4 regions of the Nonomuraea sp. IBHARD001 genome follow, and region 1 is predicted to be linked to each of the others. Evidence: riboswitches for the same ligand, from Rfam matches in the RefSeq annotation. Region 1 holds a riboswitch; each other region holds the start of a gene.
What was found. A riboswitch is a leader RNA that binds a small molecule or an ion and turns the genes downstream of it on or off. The one in region 1 is predicted to bind cobalamin.
Positions count from the first base shown of each region.

Region 2: it holds a riboswitch for cobalamin, as region 1 does, so the genes downstream of both, ACTWNK_RS23415 (CoA-acylating methylmalonate-semialdehyde dehydrogenase) here and ACTWNK_RS02235 (ABC transporter substrate-binding protein) in region 1, are expected to answer to the same signal.
Region 3: it holds a riboswitch for cobalamin, as region 1 does, so the genes downstream of both, ACTWNK_RS28935 (ribonucleoside-diphosphate reductase subunit alpha) here and ACTWNK_RS02235 (ABC transporter substrate-binding protein) in region 1, are expected to answer to the same signal.
Region 4: it holds a riboswitch for cobalamin, as region 1 does, so the genes downstream of both, ACTWNK_RS18090 ((2Fe-2S)-binding protein) here and ACTWNK_RS02235 (ABC transporter substrate-binding protein) in region 1, are expected to answer to the same signal.

Region 1 covers NZ_JBWBBW010000002.1:45,798-49,998, reverse strand. The annotation lists gene ACTWNK_RS02240 (FecCD family ABC transporter permease) at 1-641, opposite strand, end outside; gene ACTWNK_RS02235 (ABC transporter substrate-binding protein) at 638-1,648, opposite strand; cobalamin riboswitch at 1,801-1,996, opposite strand; gene ACTWNK_RS02230 (hypothetical protein) at 2,022-2,375, opposite strand; gene ACTWNK_RS02225 (hypothetical protein) at 2,397-2,801, opposite strand; gene ACTWNK_RS02220 (hypothetical protein) at 2,798-3,160, opposite strand; gene ACTWNK_RS02215 (oleate hydratase) at 3,051-4,201, shown strand, end outside.
Region 2 covers NZ_JBWBBW010000002.1:4,657,326-4,661,526, forward strand. The annotation lists gene ACTWNK_RS23405 (MarR family winged helix-turn-helix transcriptional regulator) at 129-623, shown strand; gene ACTWNK_RS23410 (2-phosphosulfolactate phosphatase) at 651-1,328, shown strand; cobalamin riboswitch at 1,401-1,574, shown strand; gene ACTWNK_RS23415 (CoA-acylating methylmalonate-semialdehyde dehydrogenase) at 1,713-3,209, shown strand; gene ACTWNK_RS23420 (acyl-CoA dehydrogenase family protein) at 3,215-4,201, shown strand, end outside.
Region 3 covers NZ_JBWBBW010000002.1:5,876,593-5,880,793, forward strand. The annotation lists gene ACTWNK_RS28935 (ribonucleoside-diphosphate reductase subunit alpha) at 1-2,023, opposite strand, end outside; cobalamin riboswitch at 2,128-2,329, opposite strand; gene ACTWNK_RS28940 (Bug family tripartite tricarboxylate transporter substrate binding protein) at 2,334-3,308, opposite strand; gene ACTWNK_RS28945 (ArsR/SmtB family transcription factor) at 3,391-4,005, opposite strand; gene ACTWNK_RS28950 (alpha/beta hydrolase family protein) at 4,087-4,201, shown strand, end outside.
Region 4 covers NZ_JBWBBW010000002.1:3,488,336-3,492,536, forward strand. The annotation lists gene metE (5-methyltetrahydropteroyltriglutamate--homocysteine S-methyltransferase) at 1-5, opposite strand, end outside; cobalamin riboswitch at 138-349, opposite strand; gene cobF (precorrin-6A synthase (deacetylating)) at 467-1,225, shown strand; gene ACTWNK_RS18085 (hypothetical protein) at 1,258-1,620, opposite strand; gene ACTWNK_RS18090 ((2Fe-2S)-binding protein) at 1,617-2,381, opposite strand; cobalamin riboswitch at 2,417-2,600, opposite strand; gene ACTWNK_RS18095 (EF-hand domain-containing protein) at 2,648-2,926, opposite strand; gene ACTWNK_RS18100 (hypothetical protein) at 2,923-3,180, opposite strand; gene ACTWNK_RS18105 (hypothetical protein) at 3,257-3,487, opposite strand; gene ACTWNK_RS18110 (DUF3073 domain-containing protein) at 3,653-3,811, shown strand; gene ACTWNK_RS18115 (ArsR/SmtB family transcription factor) at 3,825-4,160, shown strand.

The DNA of each region.
Region 1 (4,201 bases):
ATCCAGACCAGCTCCCAGGTCGTGCCCGCGAGCCCGCCCAGCATCCAGCGCAGTGCCGAGTCGGACTTGTGTGGATCGCCGGATGTGATGATCAGATAGCTGGCCACGGCCGAAAGCACCTCGGCGGTGGCGACTCCCGCCAGCACCAGCCGCACGGTGGTCATCCGCCCTCCGGCCCGCGCGAGGAAGTACACCGCGACCAGTGCGCCCAGCGCCCCCGCGAACGCCGCGACCGGCAGCGAGAACGCCCCCAGCACGGTGACGCCCGACACCATGACCACGACCGCCCCCACCGAAGCCCCGGAGGAGACGCCGAGCAGCATCGGATCGGCCAGCGGATTGCGGACGAGCGCCTGCAGGGCCATCCCGCACACCGACAGCCCCGCGCCCACGACCCCGCACAGCAGGATCCTGGGCACGCGCACGTCCATCACGATCGTCTCCCTGACCGCCGTCCACACCGGCTCGACCAGCGCCGGATGCACGCGGTGCAGCACGATCGCCCACACCTCGCCGAACGGCACGCCGACCGACCCGACCGCGACGCCCGCCGTACCCGCGAGCACCAGCACCCCACCGAGCACCACCAGCACGACCGGGTACGGCAGGCGCGCGGCGCGTGCCGTGACGAGCTTGGTCACGCGAACCGATCCGGGTGGATCTGCGTGGCCAGCGAGCGCACGGCCTCGGGCACGCGCACGCCGAGCACCGCCGACGACAACGGCAGGACCGCGAACCGCTTGTTCTTGATCGCGGGCACGTCCTTGAGCGCCGGGTTGGCCAGCAGGAACTCCTTCTTCTTGGCCACGGGCTGGTCGCCGTAGTCGTAGATGACGATCACGTCGGGCGAGCGGTCGGCGACCTGCTCGAAGGAGACGTCGGCCCAGGTCTTGTTCACGTCGGCGAAGATGTTGCCCGCCCCGGCCAGCTTGATCATCTCGTTGCCGATTCCCGCGCCGCCCGCGGTGAAGGCGGTCTTCTCGCCGCTGTCGTAGACGAACACCTTCAGCGGGTCGACGCCGTCGAGCTTGGCCTTCACCCCGTCGAGCACCGTGCGCATCAGCACGACCTGCTCGTCGGCGCGCTCGGGCACGGCGAAGATCTTGCCGATCGTGCGGATCTCCTCCTCGATCAGCGCCGCGTTCACCGGGCCTTCGGGGCACTGCTCGAGGTTGACGTAGGAGGGGATCCCGGCCTTGGTCAGCGCCTCACGGCTGCGGCCGGACTTCTCGTCGAACCCGCTGGCGAACCCCGCGTACACGAAGTCGGGCTCGGCCGACAGCAGCACCTCGTAGGAGGGGTACTCCTTGGCCAGCACCTTGATGCCCTGGTACGCGCTCGCGAACTCAGGAAGGACCTTGTCGTCGAGGTAGGCCGTACCGACCATCGACTTGGCCAGGCCGAGGGCGAGCATGATCTCGGTCGCGTGCTGGTTGAGCGTCACCGCGCGCTGCGGCGGACGCTGGAAGGTACTGCTCACGCCGCAGTTGGTGATCGTCAGCGGGAACCCGGCGAGCGCCGAGGGCGCGGCGGCCGTGGGGGGCGTGGGAGGCGTGGCGCTGGTCTGGCCGGTGGCGCCGCAGGCGGAGGCCAGCATGGCTGTGACGATCAGGGGGATGGCAAGGAGCGAGCGTCGGCTCGTCGTCATGACGGGTCCTTTCACTCACGGGCGAGCCCGTAGAGCGGGGGCGATGAGCCGGATCATCGAAGAAGGGACCCGTGACGCGGACAGCCCGAAGGACCTCATGCCAGTCGGCACGGCGACCACCGTTCCTCTCTTGGGGAGATCCGCCCCAATTTCTGTGAGGAGGCGACCGCGTGAGTCTCCTGGCTCTCGGGTCTGGGCTCGTCCCGGCCTTCCCACCCGTATGGGCAGTGGCTCGTTCGGGATCCGCTCGCCGATCACAGTGGCGGGACCGCACCGGATTCACACCGGTTTCCTCGTTCCGCCGTCGCCTACGCCGCCCATGCTCGCACAAAGCCCAGCAAAACCATGCGCCACCCCCTGCTGCGCCCCACCTTCACCAGCTCTCCCGCCACCAGTGCCAGTCGCCCCGCTCATGCACGATCATGAGCCCCGCCGCCGGATCCGCGTTGTTCACCGGCTCCTCACCGCCCGGCCGCCACAGATAGCCCGAAGGCTCATACGCGTGGCCGTGGCTCTCCACGAAGAGCACCTGCCCGTCCTCTCTGTAGACGTGGTCGAACATGATCTCCCCGATCCGCACCGGCCCCTTGATCTCCGCCCCCTCCTTCCGCAGGCTCATCGCGGCCTTCTCCATCTCCCCCATCGACCTCTCGAACCGCCCGAAGTACCACCCACACCCCTGCACCAACACCGCCAGCACCACACCCACCACGACCAGCTTCCGCACGATGCTCCCCCGCTTCCGCGTCTAGTAGCAGCGCCAATCGCCGTCCCAGTCGTGCGAGTCGTACGCCTCGACGATGACGCGTCCGCCCTTGTCCTGGGGTTCGAAGTACAGGGAGATCGTCGCCTTGCTCTCGACTCCGGCGACCGTCACTCCTTCGTAGTGGCGTTGGATCTCCTGCGGGGTCAGCCCGGTCCGCATGGTGATCCGCACGCGGTAGTCGCAGGAGCTACCGCTGCCGCCGACCAGGTTCTTGCCGAAGACCGCGTCGCCCTCCCGGTAGAAGTGGTCCTGCGTCTGCGGAGGCCGGGGACGGTCGTGGAAACGCTGGTAGAAGTCATCCAGCCGCCCGTCGTCCCGCCAGACCGGCACCAACACCGCCAGCCCCAGCCCGAGAATCGGCAGCAGCGCCAGCCATCTCGCCTTCACGCGACCGCCTCGCCAGCCATCTCGCGCAGGCTCCTGCGCAACACCTCCACCGCCTCGCCGTCGACCCGCAGCTCCACCCAGACGCTCTCCCGCACCCCCAGGTCCTCCGCCGCCTCCGGCGTGAACCCCAGCCGTACCCCACCGTCCTCGAACGCGACACCCGTCAGCCCGCCGTACGTCGTGCGCTGGTCCTCTCGGACGATGCAGTAGGTGTTCATGTCCCCTTCGTCCGGGTCGTCGGGCGATGGCATGAAGATCAATGCGACGCCGTCCCCGTCCTCGAACTCCGCGATCCCGAGCACGTCCTCGTCCCGCCCGACCACGCGCGCCACCATGCTCCCCAGCGGCTCATATGTCATCCGAAACACTCCTCCACGAAGCAGACGAAAGGACACTCCGCCCCTGTGTGAGTCCATACGCCCACGGGCAGGAAGATCACGTACACGGTGGGTGATCGGGGGCGGAATGTACTACAGCAGTGGGAACTATGAGGCTTTTGCGCGGCCGCGTAAACCGGAAGGTGTGGACGGGAAGACGGCGTGGTTCGTGGGGGCGGGGCTGGCGTCGCTGGCGGGGGCGGCGTTCCTCGTCCGGGACGGCGGGATGGCCGGGGAGCGGATCACCGTACTGGAGCGGCTGCGGCTGCCGGGCGGAGCGCTGGACGGGATCAAGGAGCCGGAGAAGGGGTTCGTGGTCAGGGGCGGGCGCGAGATGGAGAACCATTTCGAATGCCTCTGGGACCTGTTCAGGTCGATTCCCTCGCTGGAGATCGAGGGCGCGAGTGTGCTCGACGAGTTCTACTGGCTGAACAAGGACGACCCGAACTTCTCCCTCCAGCGCGTCACCGAGAAACAGGGCCAGGACGCCCACACCAACGGCCTGTTCGCCCTCAACGACAAAGCGCAGAAGAACCTCGTCAAGGTATTCCTCGCCACCCGCGAGGAAATGGAGGACAAGCGCATCGACGAGGTGTTCGGCGAGGACTTCCTGAGCAGTACGTTCTGGCTGTACTGGCGCACGATGTTCGCCTTCGAGCAATGGCATTCGGCGCTGGAGATGAAGCTCTACCTGCATCGCTTCATCCATCACATCGGCGGCCTGCCGGACTTCTCGGCGCTGAAGTTCACCAAGTACAACCAGTACGAGTCGCTGGTGCTGCCGCTCTACACCTGGCTGCTCGACCAGGGTGTGGTGTTCCATTTCAGCACCGAGGTGACCGACGTCGACTTCACCTTCCGCGGCAACAGCAAGCAGGCCTCGCACCTGCACTGGAAGCGCGACGGCGAACCGGGAGGCGTCGACCTCGGCCCGGACGACCTGCTGTTCATGACGATCGGCTCACTGACCGAGAACTCCGACAACGGCGACCAGCACACGCCCGCGCGCCTGAACGAGGGCCC
Region 2 (4,201 bases), 4.6 Mb from region 1:
TCTCCTCCAAGGGTGGCGGCCGTACGGGCATGCGATAGCATTGCTGCGCGACACAGTAGCTGCGCAACGCAGCAAACCTAGCACGATCGCTGCGCGACGCAGCAATACAGGAGGAAGGGGAGCTCGCGATGACGAAACCGGGCCCGCACGCCCAGGCCCTGGCCCTGACCGACGAGATCGTCGGGGAGGCGATCCCCGTCTGGGCGATCCTGGTCGTCCAGCTCAACAACCTCGTCGCCACCCGGCTCGGCGTCACCGACACCGACGTGCAGTGCCTGCACGTGCTGGGCCGGCACGGGCCGACGACACCGGGCGTGCTGGCCAAGCACGTCAACCTCACGACCGGATCGGCCTCGCGGATGATCGACCGGCTGGTCGCGGCGGGCTGCGTGCGGCGGGTGGCCGACCCGGGCGATCGCAGGCGGGTGCTCATCGAGCCCACCCCGGAGGGCCTGGAGCGGGTCTCCGGCGCCTATGCCGGACTCATCGCCAGGACGCGGGAGGATCTCGGCGATTTCGGTGAGGAGGAGCTCGGCGTCGTCCTGCGCTTCCTGGGAGCGGCCCGCGACAGCACGGCGGCCGAGATCCAGCGGCTGCGCTCGACACCCCCAGACATCGGATGACCTACGACACATGCGATCATGTCCGGAATGAGTGCTCGTTTCGTTGGTATCGAGGAGTTGGACGGCGTTCCGTCCGTCGCGGTCGTGGTGGACGTCATGCGTGCTTTCACGGTGGCCGCCTGGGCCTTCTCCCGGGGGGCCGAGGCGATCGTGCTCGCCGGGTCGCTGGAGGAGGCGCTGGACCTCAAGAGCGGCAATCCGGGCTGGGCGGCGCTCAAGGACGGGCCGCTCGCGCCCGGCTTCGACCATGTCAACTCGCCCGGCCTGCTGCGCTCGGCCGACCTGCGCGGCCGTACCCTCGTGCAGAAGACCACGGCGGGCACCGTCGGCGCGCTCGCGGTCAAGGACGCCTCGCTGGTGCTGTGCGCCTCCTTCGTGGTGGCCGGGGCCACGGCCGGGCTGCTGCGCGCTCGCGGCGAGGACGGCGTCACGTTCGTGGTCACGGGCGAGGACGGCCGGGCCGATGAGGACCTGGCCTGCGCCCAGTACATCGCCGCCCGCACCGCCGATGCCGAGACCGATGCCGCCCCCTACCTGAGCCGCGCCGCCGCCTCACGCGCCGCCGCCGAACTGGCCACCGGCGTACGGCAGGGCGTGCACGCCGACGACGTCGCCCTCTGCCTGGAGCTCGACCGCTTCCCCTTCGCCATGACGGCGAGCCCGGAGGGGCCGCTCATGGTCCTGCGCCCGCACTCCCCCGCGTGAGCGCGCGGCGGCCCTGGTGTCGCGTACGCCACAGGGCGGCCCGCTGGACTTAGTAGGACGTCCAACTATATTTTCGGGGAGAACGCTCGCGGTGCAGGGAAGCCGGTGTGAATCCGGCACGGTCCCGCCACTGTGACCGGGGATGTGCGTCATCGCTGGGCAACGGGCCACTGGCGAAAGCCGGGAAGGCCGGATGACGTGCGCTGATCCGGGAGTCAGGATACCGGCCGCGAGCCCAGCACGTGTTGTCCACGAGGATGGAGCGAACACGCATGGCATCGCAGCGCGCCCGCGACACAGGTGACCCGACGGCCACGGCACTGCCGCGTCCCTGACCCGTCTCGCCTTGCCCATCCTCGGGTCCACCTGGCGAAAGCAGGCTTCATGATCCGTGAACTGACGCATTTCATCGGCGGCAAGCACGTCCCCGGCGGGTCCGGGTCCTTCGGCGAGGTCCACGACCCCAACACCGGCGCCGTCCAGGCCAGGGTGCCGCTGGCCACGGCCGCGCAGACCAGGACGGCGATCGCCGACGCCGCCGACGCCCAGGCGGCGTGGGCGGCCTGCAACCCGCAGCGCCGCGCCCGGGTGCTGCTGGCGTTCCTGCGCCTGGTCGAGGCCGAGCGCGGCAGCCTGGCCAGGCTGCTGTCGTCCGAGCACGGCAAGACCGTGGCCGACGCCGACGGCGACATCCAGCGCGGCCTTGAGGTGGTGGAGTTCGCGGCGGGCATCCCGCACCTGCTCAAGGGCGACTACACCGACAACGCCGGCACCGGCATCGACGTGTACTCCATGCGCCAGCCGCTGGGCGTCGTGGCCGGCATCACGCCGTTCAACTTCCCCGCCATGATCCCGCTGTGGCAGGCGGCGCCCGCCCTGGCCTGCGGAAACGCCGTCGTGCTCAAGCCGTCCGAACGCGACCCGTCGGTGCCGCTGCGCCTGGCGGAGCTGTTCGTCGAGGCGGGCCTGCCGCCCGGCGTGCTGAACGTCGTGCACGGCGGCAAAGCGGCCGTCGACACCCTGCTGTCCGACGGGCGCATCGCCGCGGTCGCCTTCGTCGGCTCGACCGCGATCGCCGAGCACGTCTACACCGGCGCCACCGCGCACGGCAAACGCGCGCACTGCTTCGGCGGCGCCAAGAACCACCTGATCGTCATGCCGGACGCCGACCTCGACCAGGCGGCCGACGCCCTGATCGGCGCCGGGTACGGCTCGGCGGGCGAACGCTGCATGGCGGTCTCGGTGGCCGTCCCCGTGGGCGAGGACACCGCCGAGGCGCTGCGCGCCAAGCTCGTCGACAGGATCGCCGCCCTGCGCGTGGGCCGCTCCGACGACCCGTCGGCCGACTTCGGCCCGCTGGTCGGCCGCGACGCCCTGCGGCGCGTGCGCGACTACCTGGAGATCGGCGTGGCCGAAGGCGCCGAACTCGTCGCCGACGGCCGCACGCTGACCCCGCCCTGCGAGGGCGGCTTCTTCATCGGCCCCTCCCTGTTCGACCACGTCACCCCCGCCATGCGCGTCTACCGCGAGGAGATCTTCGGCCCGGTGCTGTCGATCGTGCGCGCGGGCGACTACGAGCAGGCGCTGCGGCTGCCGAGCGAGCACGAGTACGGCAACGGCGTGGCGATCTTCACCCGGGACGGCGACACCGCACGCGACTTCGTGCACCGGGTCGGCGCCGGCATGGTCGGCGTCAACGTGCCCATCCCGGTGCCGGTCGCCTACCACTCCTTCGGCGGGTGGAAGCGCTCGATGTTCGGCGACCTCAACCAGTTCGGTACCGACTCGGTGCGGTTCTTCACCCAGACCAAGACCGTCACCTCCCGCTGGCCGTCGGGCATCAGGACCGGCGCCAGCTTCACGATCCCGACGATGGGGTGAGGCCGATGCCCGCGCTCACGCAGGAGCAGACGGCGATCGTGCAGGCGGTCGGCGAGTTCACCCGCGAGCACCTGGCGCCGCATGCCATCGACTGGGACCGGCGCAAGCACTTCCCCGTCGACGTGCTGGTCAAGGCGGCCGAGCTCGGTCTCGGCGGCGTGTACGTCGGTGAGGAGTCGGGCGGCTCGGCGCTGTCCAGGCGCGACGGCACGCTGATCTTCGAGACGCTGGCGACCGGCTGCCCCTCCATCGCCGGGTACCTCTCCATCCACAACATGGTCGCCTGGATGATCGACCGGTACGGCAGCGCCGCCCAGCGCGCCCGCTGGCTGCCCGGCCTGTGTGCGATGCGCTCGCTGGCCAGCTACTGCCTGACCGAGCCCGGCGCCGGTTCCGACGCCGCGGCCCTGGCCACCCGGGCGGTGCGCGACGGCGGCCACTACGTCCTGGACGGCGTCAAGCAGTTCGTCTCGGGGGCGGGCGCCTCCCAGGTCTATGTCGTCATGGCCCGCACCGGAGCCTCCGGCGCGCACGGGGTGTCGGCGTTCGTCGTCGAACGCGACGACCCCGGCCTGTCCTTCGGCGGCAACGAGGAGAAGATGGGGTGGAACGCCCAGCCCACCCGCCAGGTCGTGCTCGACGGCGTGCGCGTGCCCGCCGACCGGCTGCTCGGCGGCGAGGGCGACGGCTTCCGCATCGCGATGAGCGGCCTCAACGGCGGCAGGCTCGGCATCGCCGCCTGCTCGCTCGGCGGTGCGCGCGCGGCGCTGGAGGCCAGCACCGCCTACCTGGGCGACAGGCACGCCTTCGGCGCCCGGCTGTCGCAGGCGCAGGGGCTGCAGTTCCAGCTGGCCGACATGGCCACCGAGCTGGAGGCCGCACGCGCGCTGCTGTGGCGGGCGGCGACGGCGCTCGACGAGGGCGACCCCAAGGCGGTCGAACTGTGCGCGATGGCCAAACGTTTCGTCACCGACACCGGGTTCGCCGTGGCC
Region 3 (4,201 bases), 5.8 Mb from region 1:
TCCAGGCGTAGGCGTACATCGACGACAGCTTGCCGATCGTCGGCGTGGCCATGAACAGGTTCAGCGACTGCGACTGGTCGATGTACGGCTGGCGGGCGGCGGCCAGGTCGATCAGCGCCTTCTGCGGCAGCTCCCACGCCGTGCGGTAGAGCACCTTCAGATCGGCCGGGATCCCGGCGACGTCCTGGACGGAGCCGTCGGCCCGCTTGAGCGCGTCGCGCATCTCCTGCGTCCACAGCCCGAGGCGCTGCAGGTCCTGCACCAGATAGCGGTTGACCTGGAGGAACTCACCGGACAGCGTCTCGCGCTTGAACACGTTGGACACCTGGGGCTCGATGCACTCGTAGCACCCGGCGATGGAGGCGATCGTCGCGGTCGGCGCGATGGCGATCATCAGCGAGTTGCGCAGCCCGTTCTCGGCCACCTTGGCGCGCAGCGCCTCCCACGCCGCCGAGTCCGCCGCGCCGTAGTGGTCGGCGTGCAGCACACCGCGCGCGGCCCTGGTGTCGTCGTAGGAAGGGTGACGCCCGCGCTCGACGGCCAGGTCGGCCGAGGTGTCGTAGGCGGCCAGCGCGATCTCCTCGGCGATCCGCGTGGACAGCGCGCGCGCCTCCGCCGAGTCGAACGGCAGGCGCAGGCCGAAGAACACATCCGCCAGGCCCATCACGCCGAGCCCGATCGGCCGCCACTTGTGGTTGGCGCTCTCGGCCTCGGGCGTCGGGTAGAAGCCCAGGTCGATGGTCTTGTCCAGGAAGCGCACCGCGGTCCGCACGGTGGCGCGCAGGCGCGGCCAGTCCATGCTGTCGCCCGACAGGTGCGCGGCCAGGTTGACCGAGCCGAGGTTGCACACGGCCGTCTCGCCGTCGCTCGTCACCTCCAGGATCTCGGTGCAGAGATTGGACAGGTGGATGACGTTCTCCGGCAGCGCCGTCTGGTTGGAGGTGCGGTTGGAGGCGTCCTTGAAGGTCATCCAGCCGTTGCCCGTCTGGGCCAGCGTGCGCATCATCCGGCCGTACAGCGTGCGCGCCGGGGTCGTGCGCGACGCCAGGCCCCGCGCCTCGGCGGCACGGTAGGCGGCGTCGAACTCCTCGCCCCACAGGTCGACCAGCTCGGGCACCTCCTTGGGGTCGAACAGCGACCACTCCTGGTCGGCCTCGACCCTGCGCATGAACTCGTCGGGGATCCAGTTGGCCAGATTCAGATTGTGCGTACGGCGGGCCTCCTCGCCGGTGTTGTCGCGCAGTTCGAGGAACTCCTCGATGTCGGCGTGCCAGGACTCCAGGTAGACGCAGGCCGCGCCCTTGCGCCTGCCGCCCTGGTTGACGGCGGCCACGGAGGAGTCGAGTGTGCGCAGCCAGGGGACGATGCCGTTGGAGTGCCCGTTGGTGCCCTTGATCAGCGAACCCCGGGAGCGGACCCTGCTCCACGCGATGCCGATGCCCCCGGCGTACTTAGAGAGCCTGGCGACCTGGCCGTAGCGGTCGTAGATGCCTTCCAGCTCGTCCCGGGGCGAGTCGAGCAGGAAGCACGAGGACAGCTGCGGGCGGCGCGAGCCGGAGTTGAACAGGGTGGGCGAGCTGGGCAGGTACGACAGCGTCGACATCAGCGCGTAGAGCTCGGCCGCCTCGGCGACGGTGGCCGACAGGCCGCAGGCCACCCGCAGGAAGAAGTGCTGGGGGCGCTCCAGCACGGCCCGCGTCTCGGGATGGCGCAGCAGGTAGCGGTCGTAGACCGTGCGCAGGCCGAAGTACTCGAATCTGGCGTCGGCCCCGGTGTCGACGAGCGCGTCGAGCTCGGCGGCGTGCAGGGCGACGAACTCGGCGAGTGAGTCCTGCAGCAGGCCCTCGGCATGACAGGCAGCGACGGAGTCGGAGAAGGAGCGCACACCGTGCGCGGCGCTCTCGTCGGCGATCTCCTCGGCCAGCAGCGCGGCGGCGATCCTGGAGTTCTGCGGGTCGGTGATGACCCTGGCCGCCGCCTCTTCGATGGCCAGCCTGCGGTCGGCCTCAACGATCTGTGTCACGTGCTCTCTCCTCGCGAGCTCTTCCCCCGGCAGGGCACGCGAGAGCATGACGGCATGGATCCACCCCGGCCGTCACCGCCCGCGGACCCTCCCTCGAGGCCCTGGACATTCATCGATCGCCGGCAGGTCTTCGGACTCGCGGGCATGGTGCCTCGGCCTACTGGCCGTCGCTTCCCGGAGAGTCGCCTCTCCAGTGCTTGATGACGGCGGTCGTTCCCGCTCACCGCTGCGGGGCAGTCTCAGATTCGCACTGAGTTCCCTATTGCTCCGCCCCTGCCGGGGCGAACCAGCGACGAGCAGGATCCTACATCTAGTGGCCGTTCCCGCAACTACCCCAACAAGTTGTGTCGGGCGTGTTGAGAAGTCCGAGATCGCGCAACACCGCGCGCAGCCTGTCCGTCTCGGTGCCGAGCCAGGCGGCGAAGTCGTCGCCGCTGAGCGTGATCGGCGTCAGGCCGCCGTCGGCGCAGGCCGTGCGCCAGGGGTCGGAGCCGGTGACACTGTCGCACATCGCGACGGCGTCGTCACGTTCGGTCTCGCTCATGCCCGCCGGGCCGAGCAGGGCGCACCAGTCGGCGAAGTCCAGGCGCACCCCGCACTCGTGCAGGGTGGGGGCGTCGATGCCGGGCAGGCGCTCGGACGAGGATACGGCCAGCGCCCGCACCTTGCCCTTGTCGATGCGCGTGCGCCACTCGCCGACGCCGCCGCAGGCGACTCCGGCCTGGCCGCCGAGCAGGGCGGCGACGACCTCGCCGGTGCCCGGGTAGCCCGCATAGTCGAGCAGGCGGGCATCGGCGCCGACCCCCTGGGCGAGCAGCCCGAACAGCAGGTGGTCGGCCCCGGCCTGCGGCCCTCCGGCCAGCAGCACCCGCCCGGGGTCGGCACGCAGGTGCGAGGCCAGGTCGTCGAACGTGGCCAGCCGCGAGTTGGCGGGCACGACCAGCACCTCGGGTTCGCCGACTAGCCTGGCGATGGGCGTGCTGACGTCCAGGATCGAGCGACCGGAGTTGATCTCGGCGGCGGTCAGCGCGGGCAGCCCGCTGACGGCCAGCTTGGTGGCGGCGTCACGCGCGGCGAACGCGGAGGCGACCGGCGGCAGGTGCCCGGTCCTGCGCATGGCACGGGTGAAGGCGTAGGCGACCGAGCCGAGCTCCTGCTCGCCGGGCACGACGGCGAACTGCCCGAGCGCACGCGTCGCGGGAGCGCCCGCACTGCTCGCGGTGGCGCACCCGCTCGCACACGCGGCCAGTCCCAGACCGAGCGCGAAAAACTGCCGACGGCGCATGGGTGCCCCTCCCCCGAAGTTCCCCCTATACGAGAGGTTATCGACATGTCACTACGTGTCACATATCGGGGGTCTTATTAGCTCATAGGTCGTCGGCTGGCAGTCCGAAAAGCCGGATGTACAGGGGTCTGGCGTCCTCGGTGGCGTTCTCGGCCAAGCGCTTGTGCTTGTAGAGCAGCTCGATGTACTCGTCGAAGAAGGCGGCGAACCCCTCCCTCGTCATCCGGGCCGACCCGCGCGAGAACTTCGCCCAGTCCGGGTCGCGCCGGTAGGCCTCGGGGAAGGCGTCGAGCAGGGCGCGGTCCTCCTCGTAGGACACGCGCTGGAACTCGGCGAGCACCGCCCGGTCCCGCTCGGGCACCTCGTCCGGCGTGGGCAGGCGCACATTGTGGCCCGGCTCGACCTGGCGCCACCAGCGCTCCCTGCCGGTGGACAGCTCCGGGATCTCCTCGATGAAGCCGTGCTTCTCCAACTGCCGCAGGTGGTAGCTGGTCGTGCCGGTCTTGGCCTGGAGGATCTCGCCCAGCGTGGTGGAGGTGGCGGGGCCGTGCACGCCGAGGTGGCGCAGCATCGCCCTGCGCATGGGATGGGCCAGGGCCTTGAGCCTGCCGGGATCGCTCAGCGTCAGCGTCGTCAGGGTCGGCGACATCGAGGGCGGCGGTATCAGGGGCGGCGTCAGGGGCGGCTCATCCTTCATGAGGAGCATCCTATCCACCTGCCGAACGAGTTCTGCAGAGACTTGTTTGCCGAGAGTTCTCTGCAGACTATTGTCGGTCATATGAGAAGAATCCTCCTCCTGGCCGTCCTCTGCGCCGGCCTTCTCGCCGCTCCCGCCGCCTCCGCCTCGGGCGTGCCGCCCGCCGTACCCTCCGATCTGCGGGCGAGCGAGGTCG
Region 4 (4,201 bases), 3.4 Mb from region 1:
GTCACGAAACTCTCCTTCGCGAGTCACGGGTGACCCCGACGGGTCCCGGGACGCGAAGGCACGACCGCGAGGCGGCGTGCGACGCCGCCGACCGGGTCAGCCGGCCCGCCCACGAGGCCATCGACGTCGCCGCGCGCGGACGCGCACGGGCAGTGGCAGGTCTTCGGACTCGTGGGCGTGCTGCTCGTGCCTAGTGGCCGTCGCTTCCCTGATCCGCGTGCGGATCCAGTGCATGTGACGGCGGTCGTTCCCACTCACCGCTGCGGGGCAGTCCCGGATTCACACCGGGTTCCCTCTTGCGACGCGCCTGCCCGGCTGGCAGGGCGAACCGACTGCACGCACCACCATAGGCCGCCCCGGCCCGAGCGCAAAGCCGGGAGCCCCGATCACCGCCCGGATCGGCGGGAGGGCGGAAAGCCGGGAGCCCGATCACTACCTCGATGGGCGGGAGGGCAGACTGTGCCGGGTGAAGCGAATCCTCATCATCGGCATCGGCGCCGGGGACCCCGGCCACCTCACCCTGCGGGCGGTCGAGGCCATCGCCTCGGCCGACGTGTTCTTCGTCCTGGGCAAGGGCGAGGCCAAGCACGACCTGCTCGACCTGCGCCGGACGATGATCGAGACGCATGCCCGCCCGCCGTACCGTGTGGTCGAGGCGGCCGATCCGGAACGCGACCGGACCACGCCCGCCTACACCGAGGCGGTCGAGCGGTGGCGCTCGCGGCGGGCCGGGCTGTACGAGGCGTTCGTCCGCGAGGAGCTGGGCGACGGCCAGGTCGGGGCGATCCTGGTGTGGGGCGATCCCGGGCTCTACGACAGCACGCTGGCCGGGATCGAGGAGGTGCTGGCCAAGGGGGAGGTCGCCTTCGAGTACGAGGTGGTCGCGGGCATCACGAGCGTGTCGGCGCTGACCGCCGCGCACCGCACCAGCCTGACCAGTGTCGCCAAGCCCGTGCACATCACTACCGGCCGCCGCCTGGCCGCCGAGGGGCCTGACGCCGACGACGTGGCGGTCATGCTCGACGCGCACTGCGCCTTCGCCGGGCTGGGCGAGGAGTACCACATCTACTGGGGGGCCTACCTCGGCACGCCCGACGAGATCCTCGTCTCGGGACCGGTGCCCGAGGTGGCCGAACGCATCAAGGAGTTGCGCGCCGCCGCACGCGAGCGCAAGGGGTGGATCATGGACACGTACCTGCTGCGACGCGTGACGCCCGGCGCGTAGGGGCTTGCCCGCCGGGCGCTTGCCCCTCCTCCTCACGCCAGGGGCAGGGTCCCGCGTTGCGGTCTGACCCGGCGTGGCGGGGTGAAGGCGTGCAGGCCGAGGATGTCGGGCATGGGGGCCAGGCCGGGACCGCCCGCCTCGATCCAGGCGGCGATGTCGCCGGCCGCGCCCGGATGGTTGACCAGGCCGAGCCACACCGGCCTGCCGCCCGCCGCCCTGCCCTCGGGCGAGGGCCGTACGACGACCACATTGGCCTGCTCGCACACGTCCAGGCACTCGCTGAGGCGTACCTCGGCGATCTCCGACAGCAGGCGCACCTGTTCGTCGTGGTCGAGCGCGGGCACCTTGCGTGTGCTGCCGCAGCAGCAGTCCCTGCAGACGGTCAGGCCGCTCATCGTCGTCCTTCGGGGGAGGGGCGCCATTGGGCGCTGCGGGTCGGCGGGTCGATCAGCGCGCAGTCGCCGCACATCCCGCCGCCGGGCAGCCGGTAGTACAGGCAGCACGTGCGCCTGACGAAGAAGGGCGCTCCGGGCACCGGCTGGATCAGCTCGCCGCCCCCGCGCAGCACGCCCAGCCCGAGCAGCTCACGCCCGAGCGCCGTGGCCCGCCCGCCGAGCCCCGGCCTGGCCAGCACCAGGGCGCGTACGGCTCCCGCAAGCGCCGACGCCGCATTGCCCCACAGCAGGCCGGGCGAGATCTTCACCACGCCGAGCACGGCCTGGACCAGCGGCGCCAGCAGGCCGGTGGCGACGACGCGGTAGAGGTGCGCCGCGCTCTCCCCGGGTGTGAAAGGGGCGGCGCGCCCGTCCAGCACGGCCACCCGCAGCGGGAGCATGCTGCCGGAGGCGGGACGCCAGTGCAGCAGGGCCGGGTCGAGCTCGACCAGCACCCCGTGCGCCACCGCCGCGCCGAGCACCGGCGACCAGGTGCGCGAGGCCAGGCCCTGGAACAGGATCGAGGCCGCCACCCTGCGCTCGGCGGCGCCCAGCCGCTCGGCGACCTCGTCGATCTTGGCGGCCAGCGGCCCCTTCGCGTCGTGCAGGTCGGTGAAGGGCCGCCAGCCCGGGGTGATCGGTGCGACGCCGAGTTCGAAGTAGGCGTTGACGGCCGCGACGTCGGCCATCGCCCGGTGCCTGACGGACGACACGGCGAGCACCGCTCCTCTCCTGGGGAGATCCGCCCCAATGCCGCTGAGGAGGCGACCGCGTGAGTCTCCTGGCTCTCGGGTCGTCGCTCGCCCCGGCCTTCCCGCCCGCCGGTGCGGGCAGTGGCATGCGCGGGGTCCGCTCGCCGATCACAGTGGCGGGACCGCACCGGATTCGCACCGGTTTCCTCGTTCCGCCGTCGCCTTCGCCGCCCATGCTCGCACATGCCTCATGGGCGGCCAAGGCCGGGCACCCCCGCATGCTCGACGCGGGAGCCTCAGGCGCGACCGCCGAGGTAGGAGTGCATCTCGGGGGAGTCCTCCAGGTAGTACCTCAGCCAGGTCGCCAGGTACTCCTCACGCGAGACGGCGCCGTCGCCGTCGGCGTCGATGGCGGCCGCCGAGGCGCGGGCCTCCTCGGGTGAGATGCCGGCGCTCTGCAGGAAGGCCCGGAGCTCGCCCTGGTCGATCGTGCCGTCGTCGTCGGCGTCGATCACCGCGAACTCCGCCTCGACGGCGTCGGAGAGGCCTGCGGCGAACGGCGCTCCGCTGCTCATGCCGCCCTCCATGGCGTGGATGAGCTCCTCGCGGGTGACCACGCCGTCCGCGTCGGCGTGCCGGCTGACGACCTCCCAGAAGCGCTGGTAGGGGCGTGGATCGCGACGCTCTTGGCCGAGTCGGGCGTCAGGCCTCCCGCCTGTGCGATGCCGGTGGCCAGGGCCGCCAGGTCGTCCGGCCCGATCACGTTGTTGCCGTTGGCGTCGAACAGGTCGAACGTCCTGCCGTACCTGAAGGCGGTGGACTCGATCATGGTCGTTCCCTTCCTGTCGATGCATGCGCGGACAGTCATGGACTGATTGCTCCGAGTATCCATCGTGGAAGGGGTGTCAGTCGTCGCTTGAGGTGCGTTCGCCGAGGTAGGCGAGCAGGGCGGGGTCGGCCGAGTCGAGGTGTGCGGCCTCCTCGCCGCCGTCGCAGCGGCACAGCGAGAGCCTCACGCGGCCCTCCTCGCGCAGCAGGACGCGCCAGGAGCCGCCGAAGTCCTCCCAGCGCCGGAGCTCGGCGACGTCCGGCGCATGGTTTTCCGGCGTGTGGTTTTCCGGCGTGGGGATATTCACTCTTCCATCATGGGCCAGGTATCGTGTGCGGTAGTTGCAGACTTCTTCAAGTCATGAAGTCGTCAGCGTGTTGGCTAGGATGGGGCCCATCGGCACTAGATGAACGGCTCCCGCCCCGAACAGCCGGGCAAGGCGGTGGGGTGGGCCGCGTGAGGAGCGCAGAGCATGGGACGGGGCAGGGCGAAGGCCAAGCAGACCAAGGTGGCCCGCGAGTTGAAGTACACCAGTCACGACATCGACCTCGAGCAACTGCGCGAAGAGCTGACAACGCCCGACACCCGCCAGGAGCAGGGCGCCTCCACGCCTCCTCTCGACCGCCGATGAGGCCATGCCCCTCATGACCGAACCGCTCTACCGGGCCAAGGCCGAGTTCTTCAGGACGCTCGGCCACCCGGTGCGCATCCGGGTCCTGGAGCTGCTCCAGGACCGGCCGCGTCCCGTGCACGAGCTGCTTGAGGAGATCGGTGTCGAGGCCTCCAGCCTGTCGCAGCAGCTGGCGGTGCTGCGACGCACGGGCCTGGTGGCCGCCACCAGGGACGGGTCCACGGTCGTCTACTCGCTGAGCATGACGGATGTCGCCGAGCTGCTGAACGCGGCCCGGCGCATCCTGGCCGAGATGCTCAGCGGTCAGGGTGAGCTGCTGGCGGAGCTGATGGCCGAGCAGACCGCCTGAGGGGAGCCCCGCCTGATGGGCGTCGCGGATGTGGAATGTTG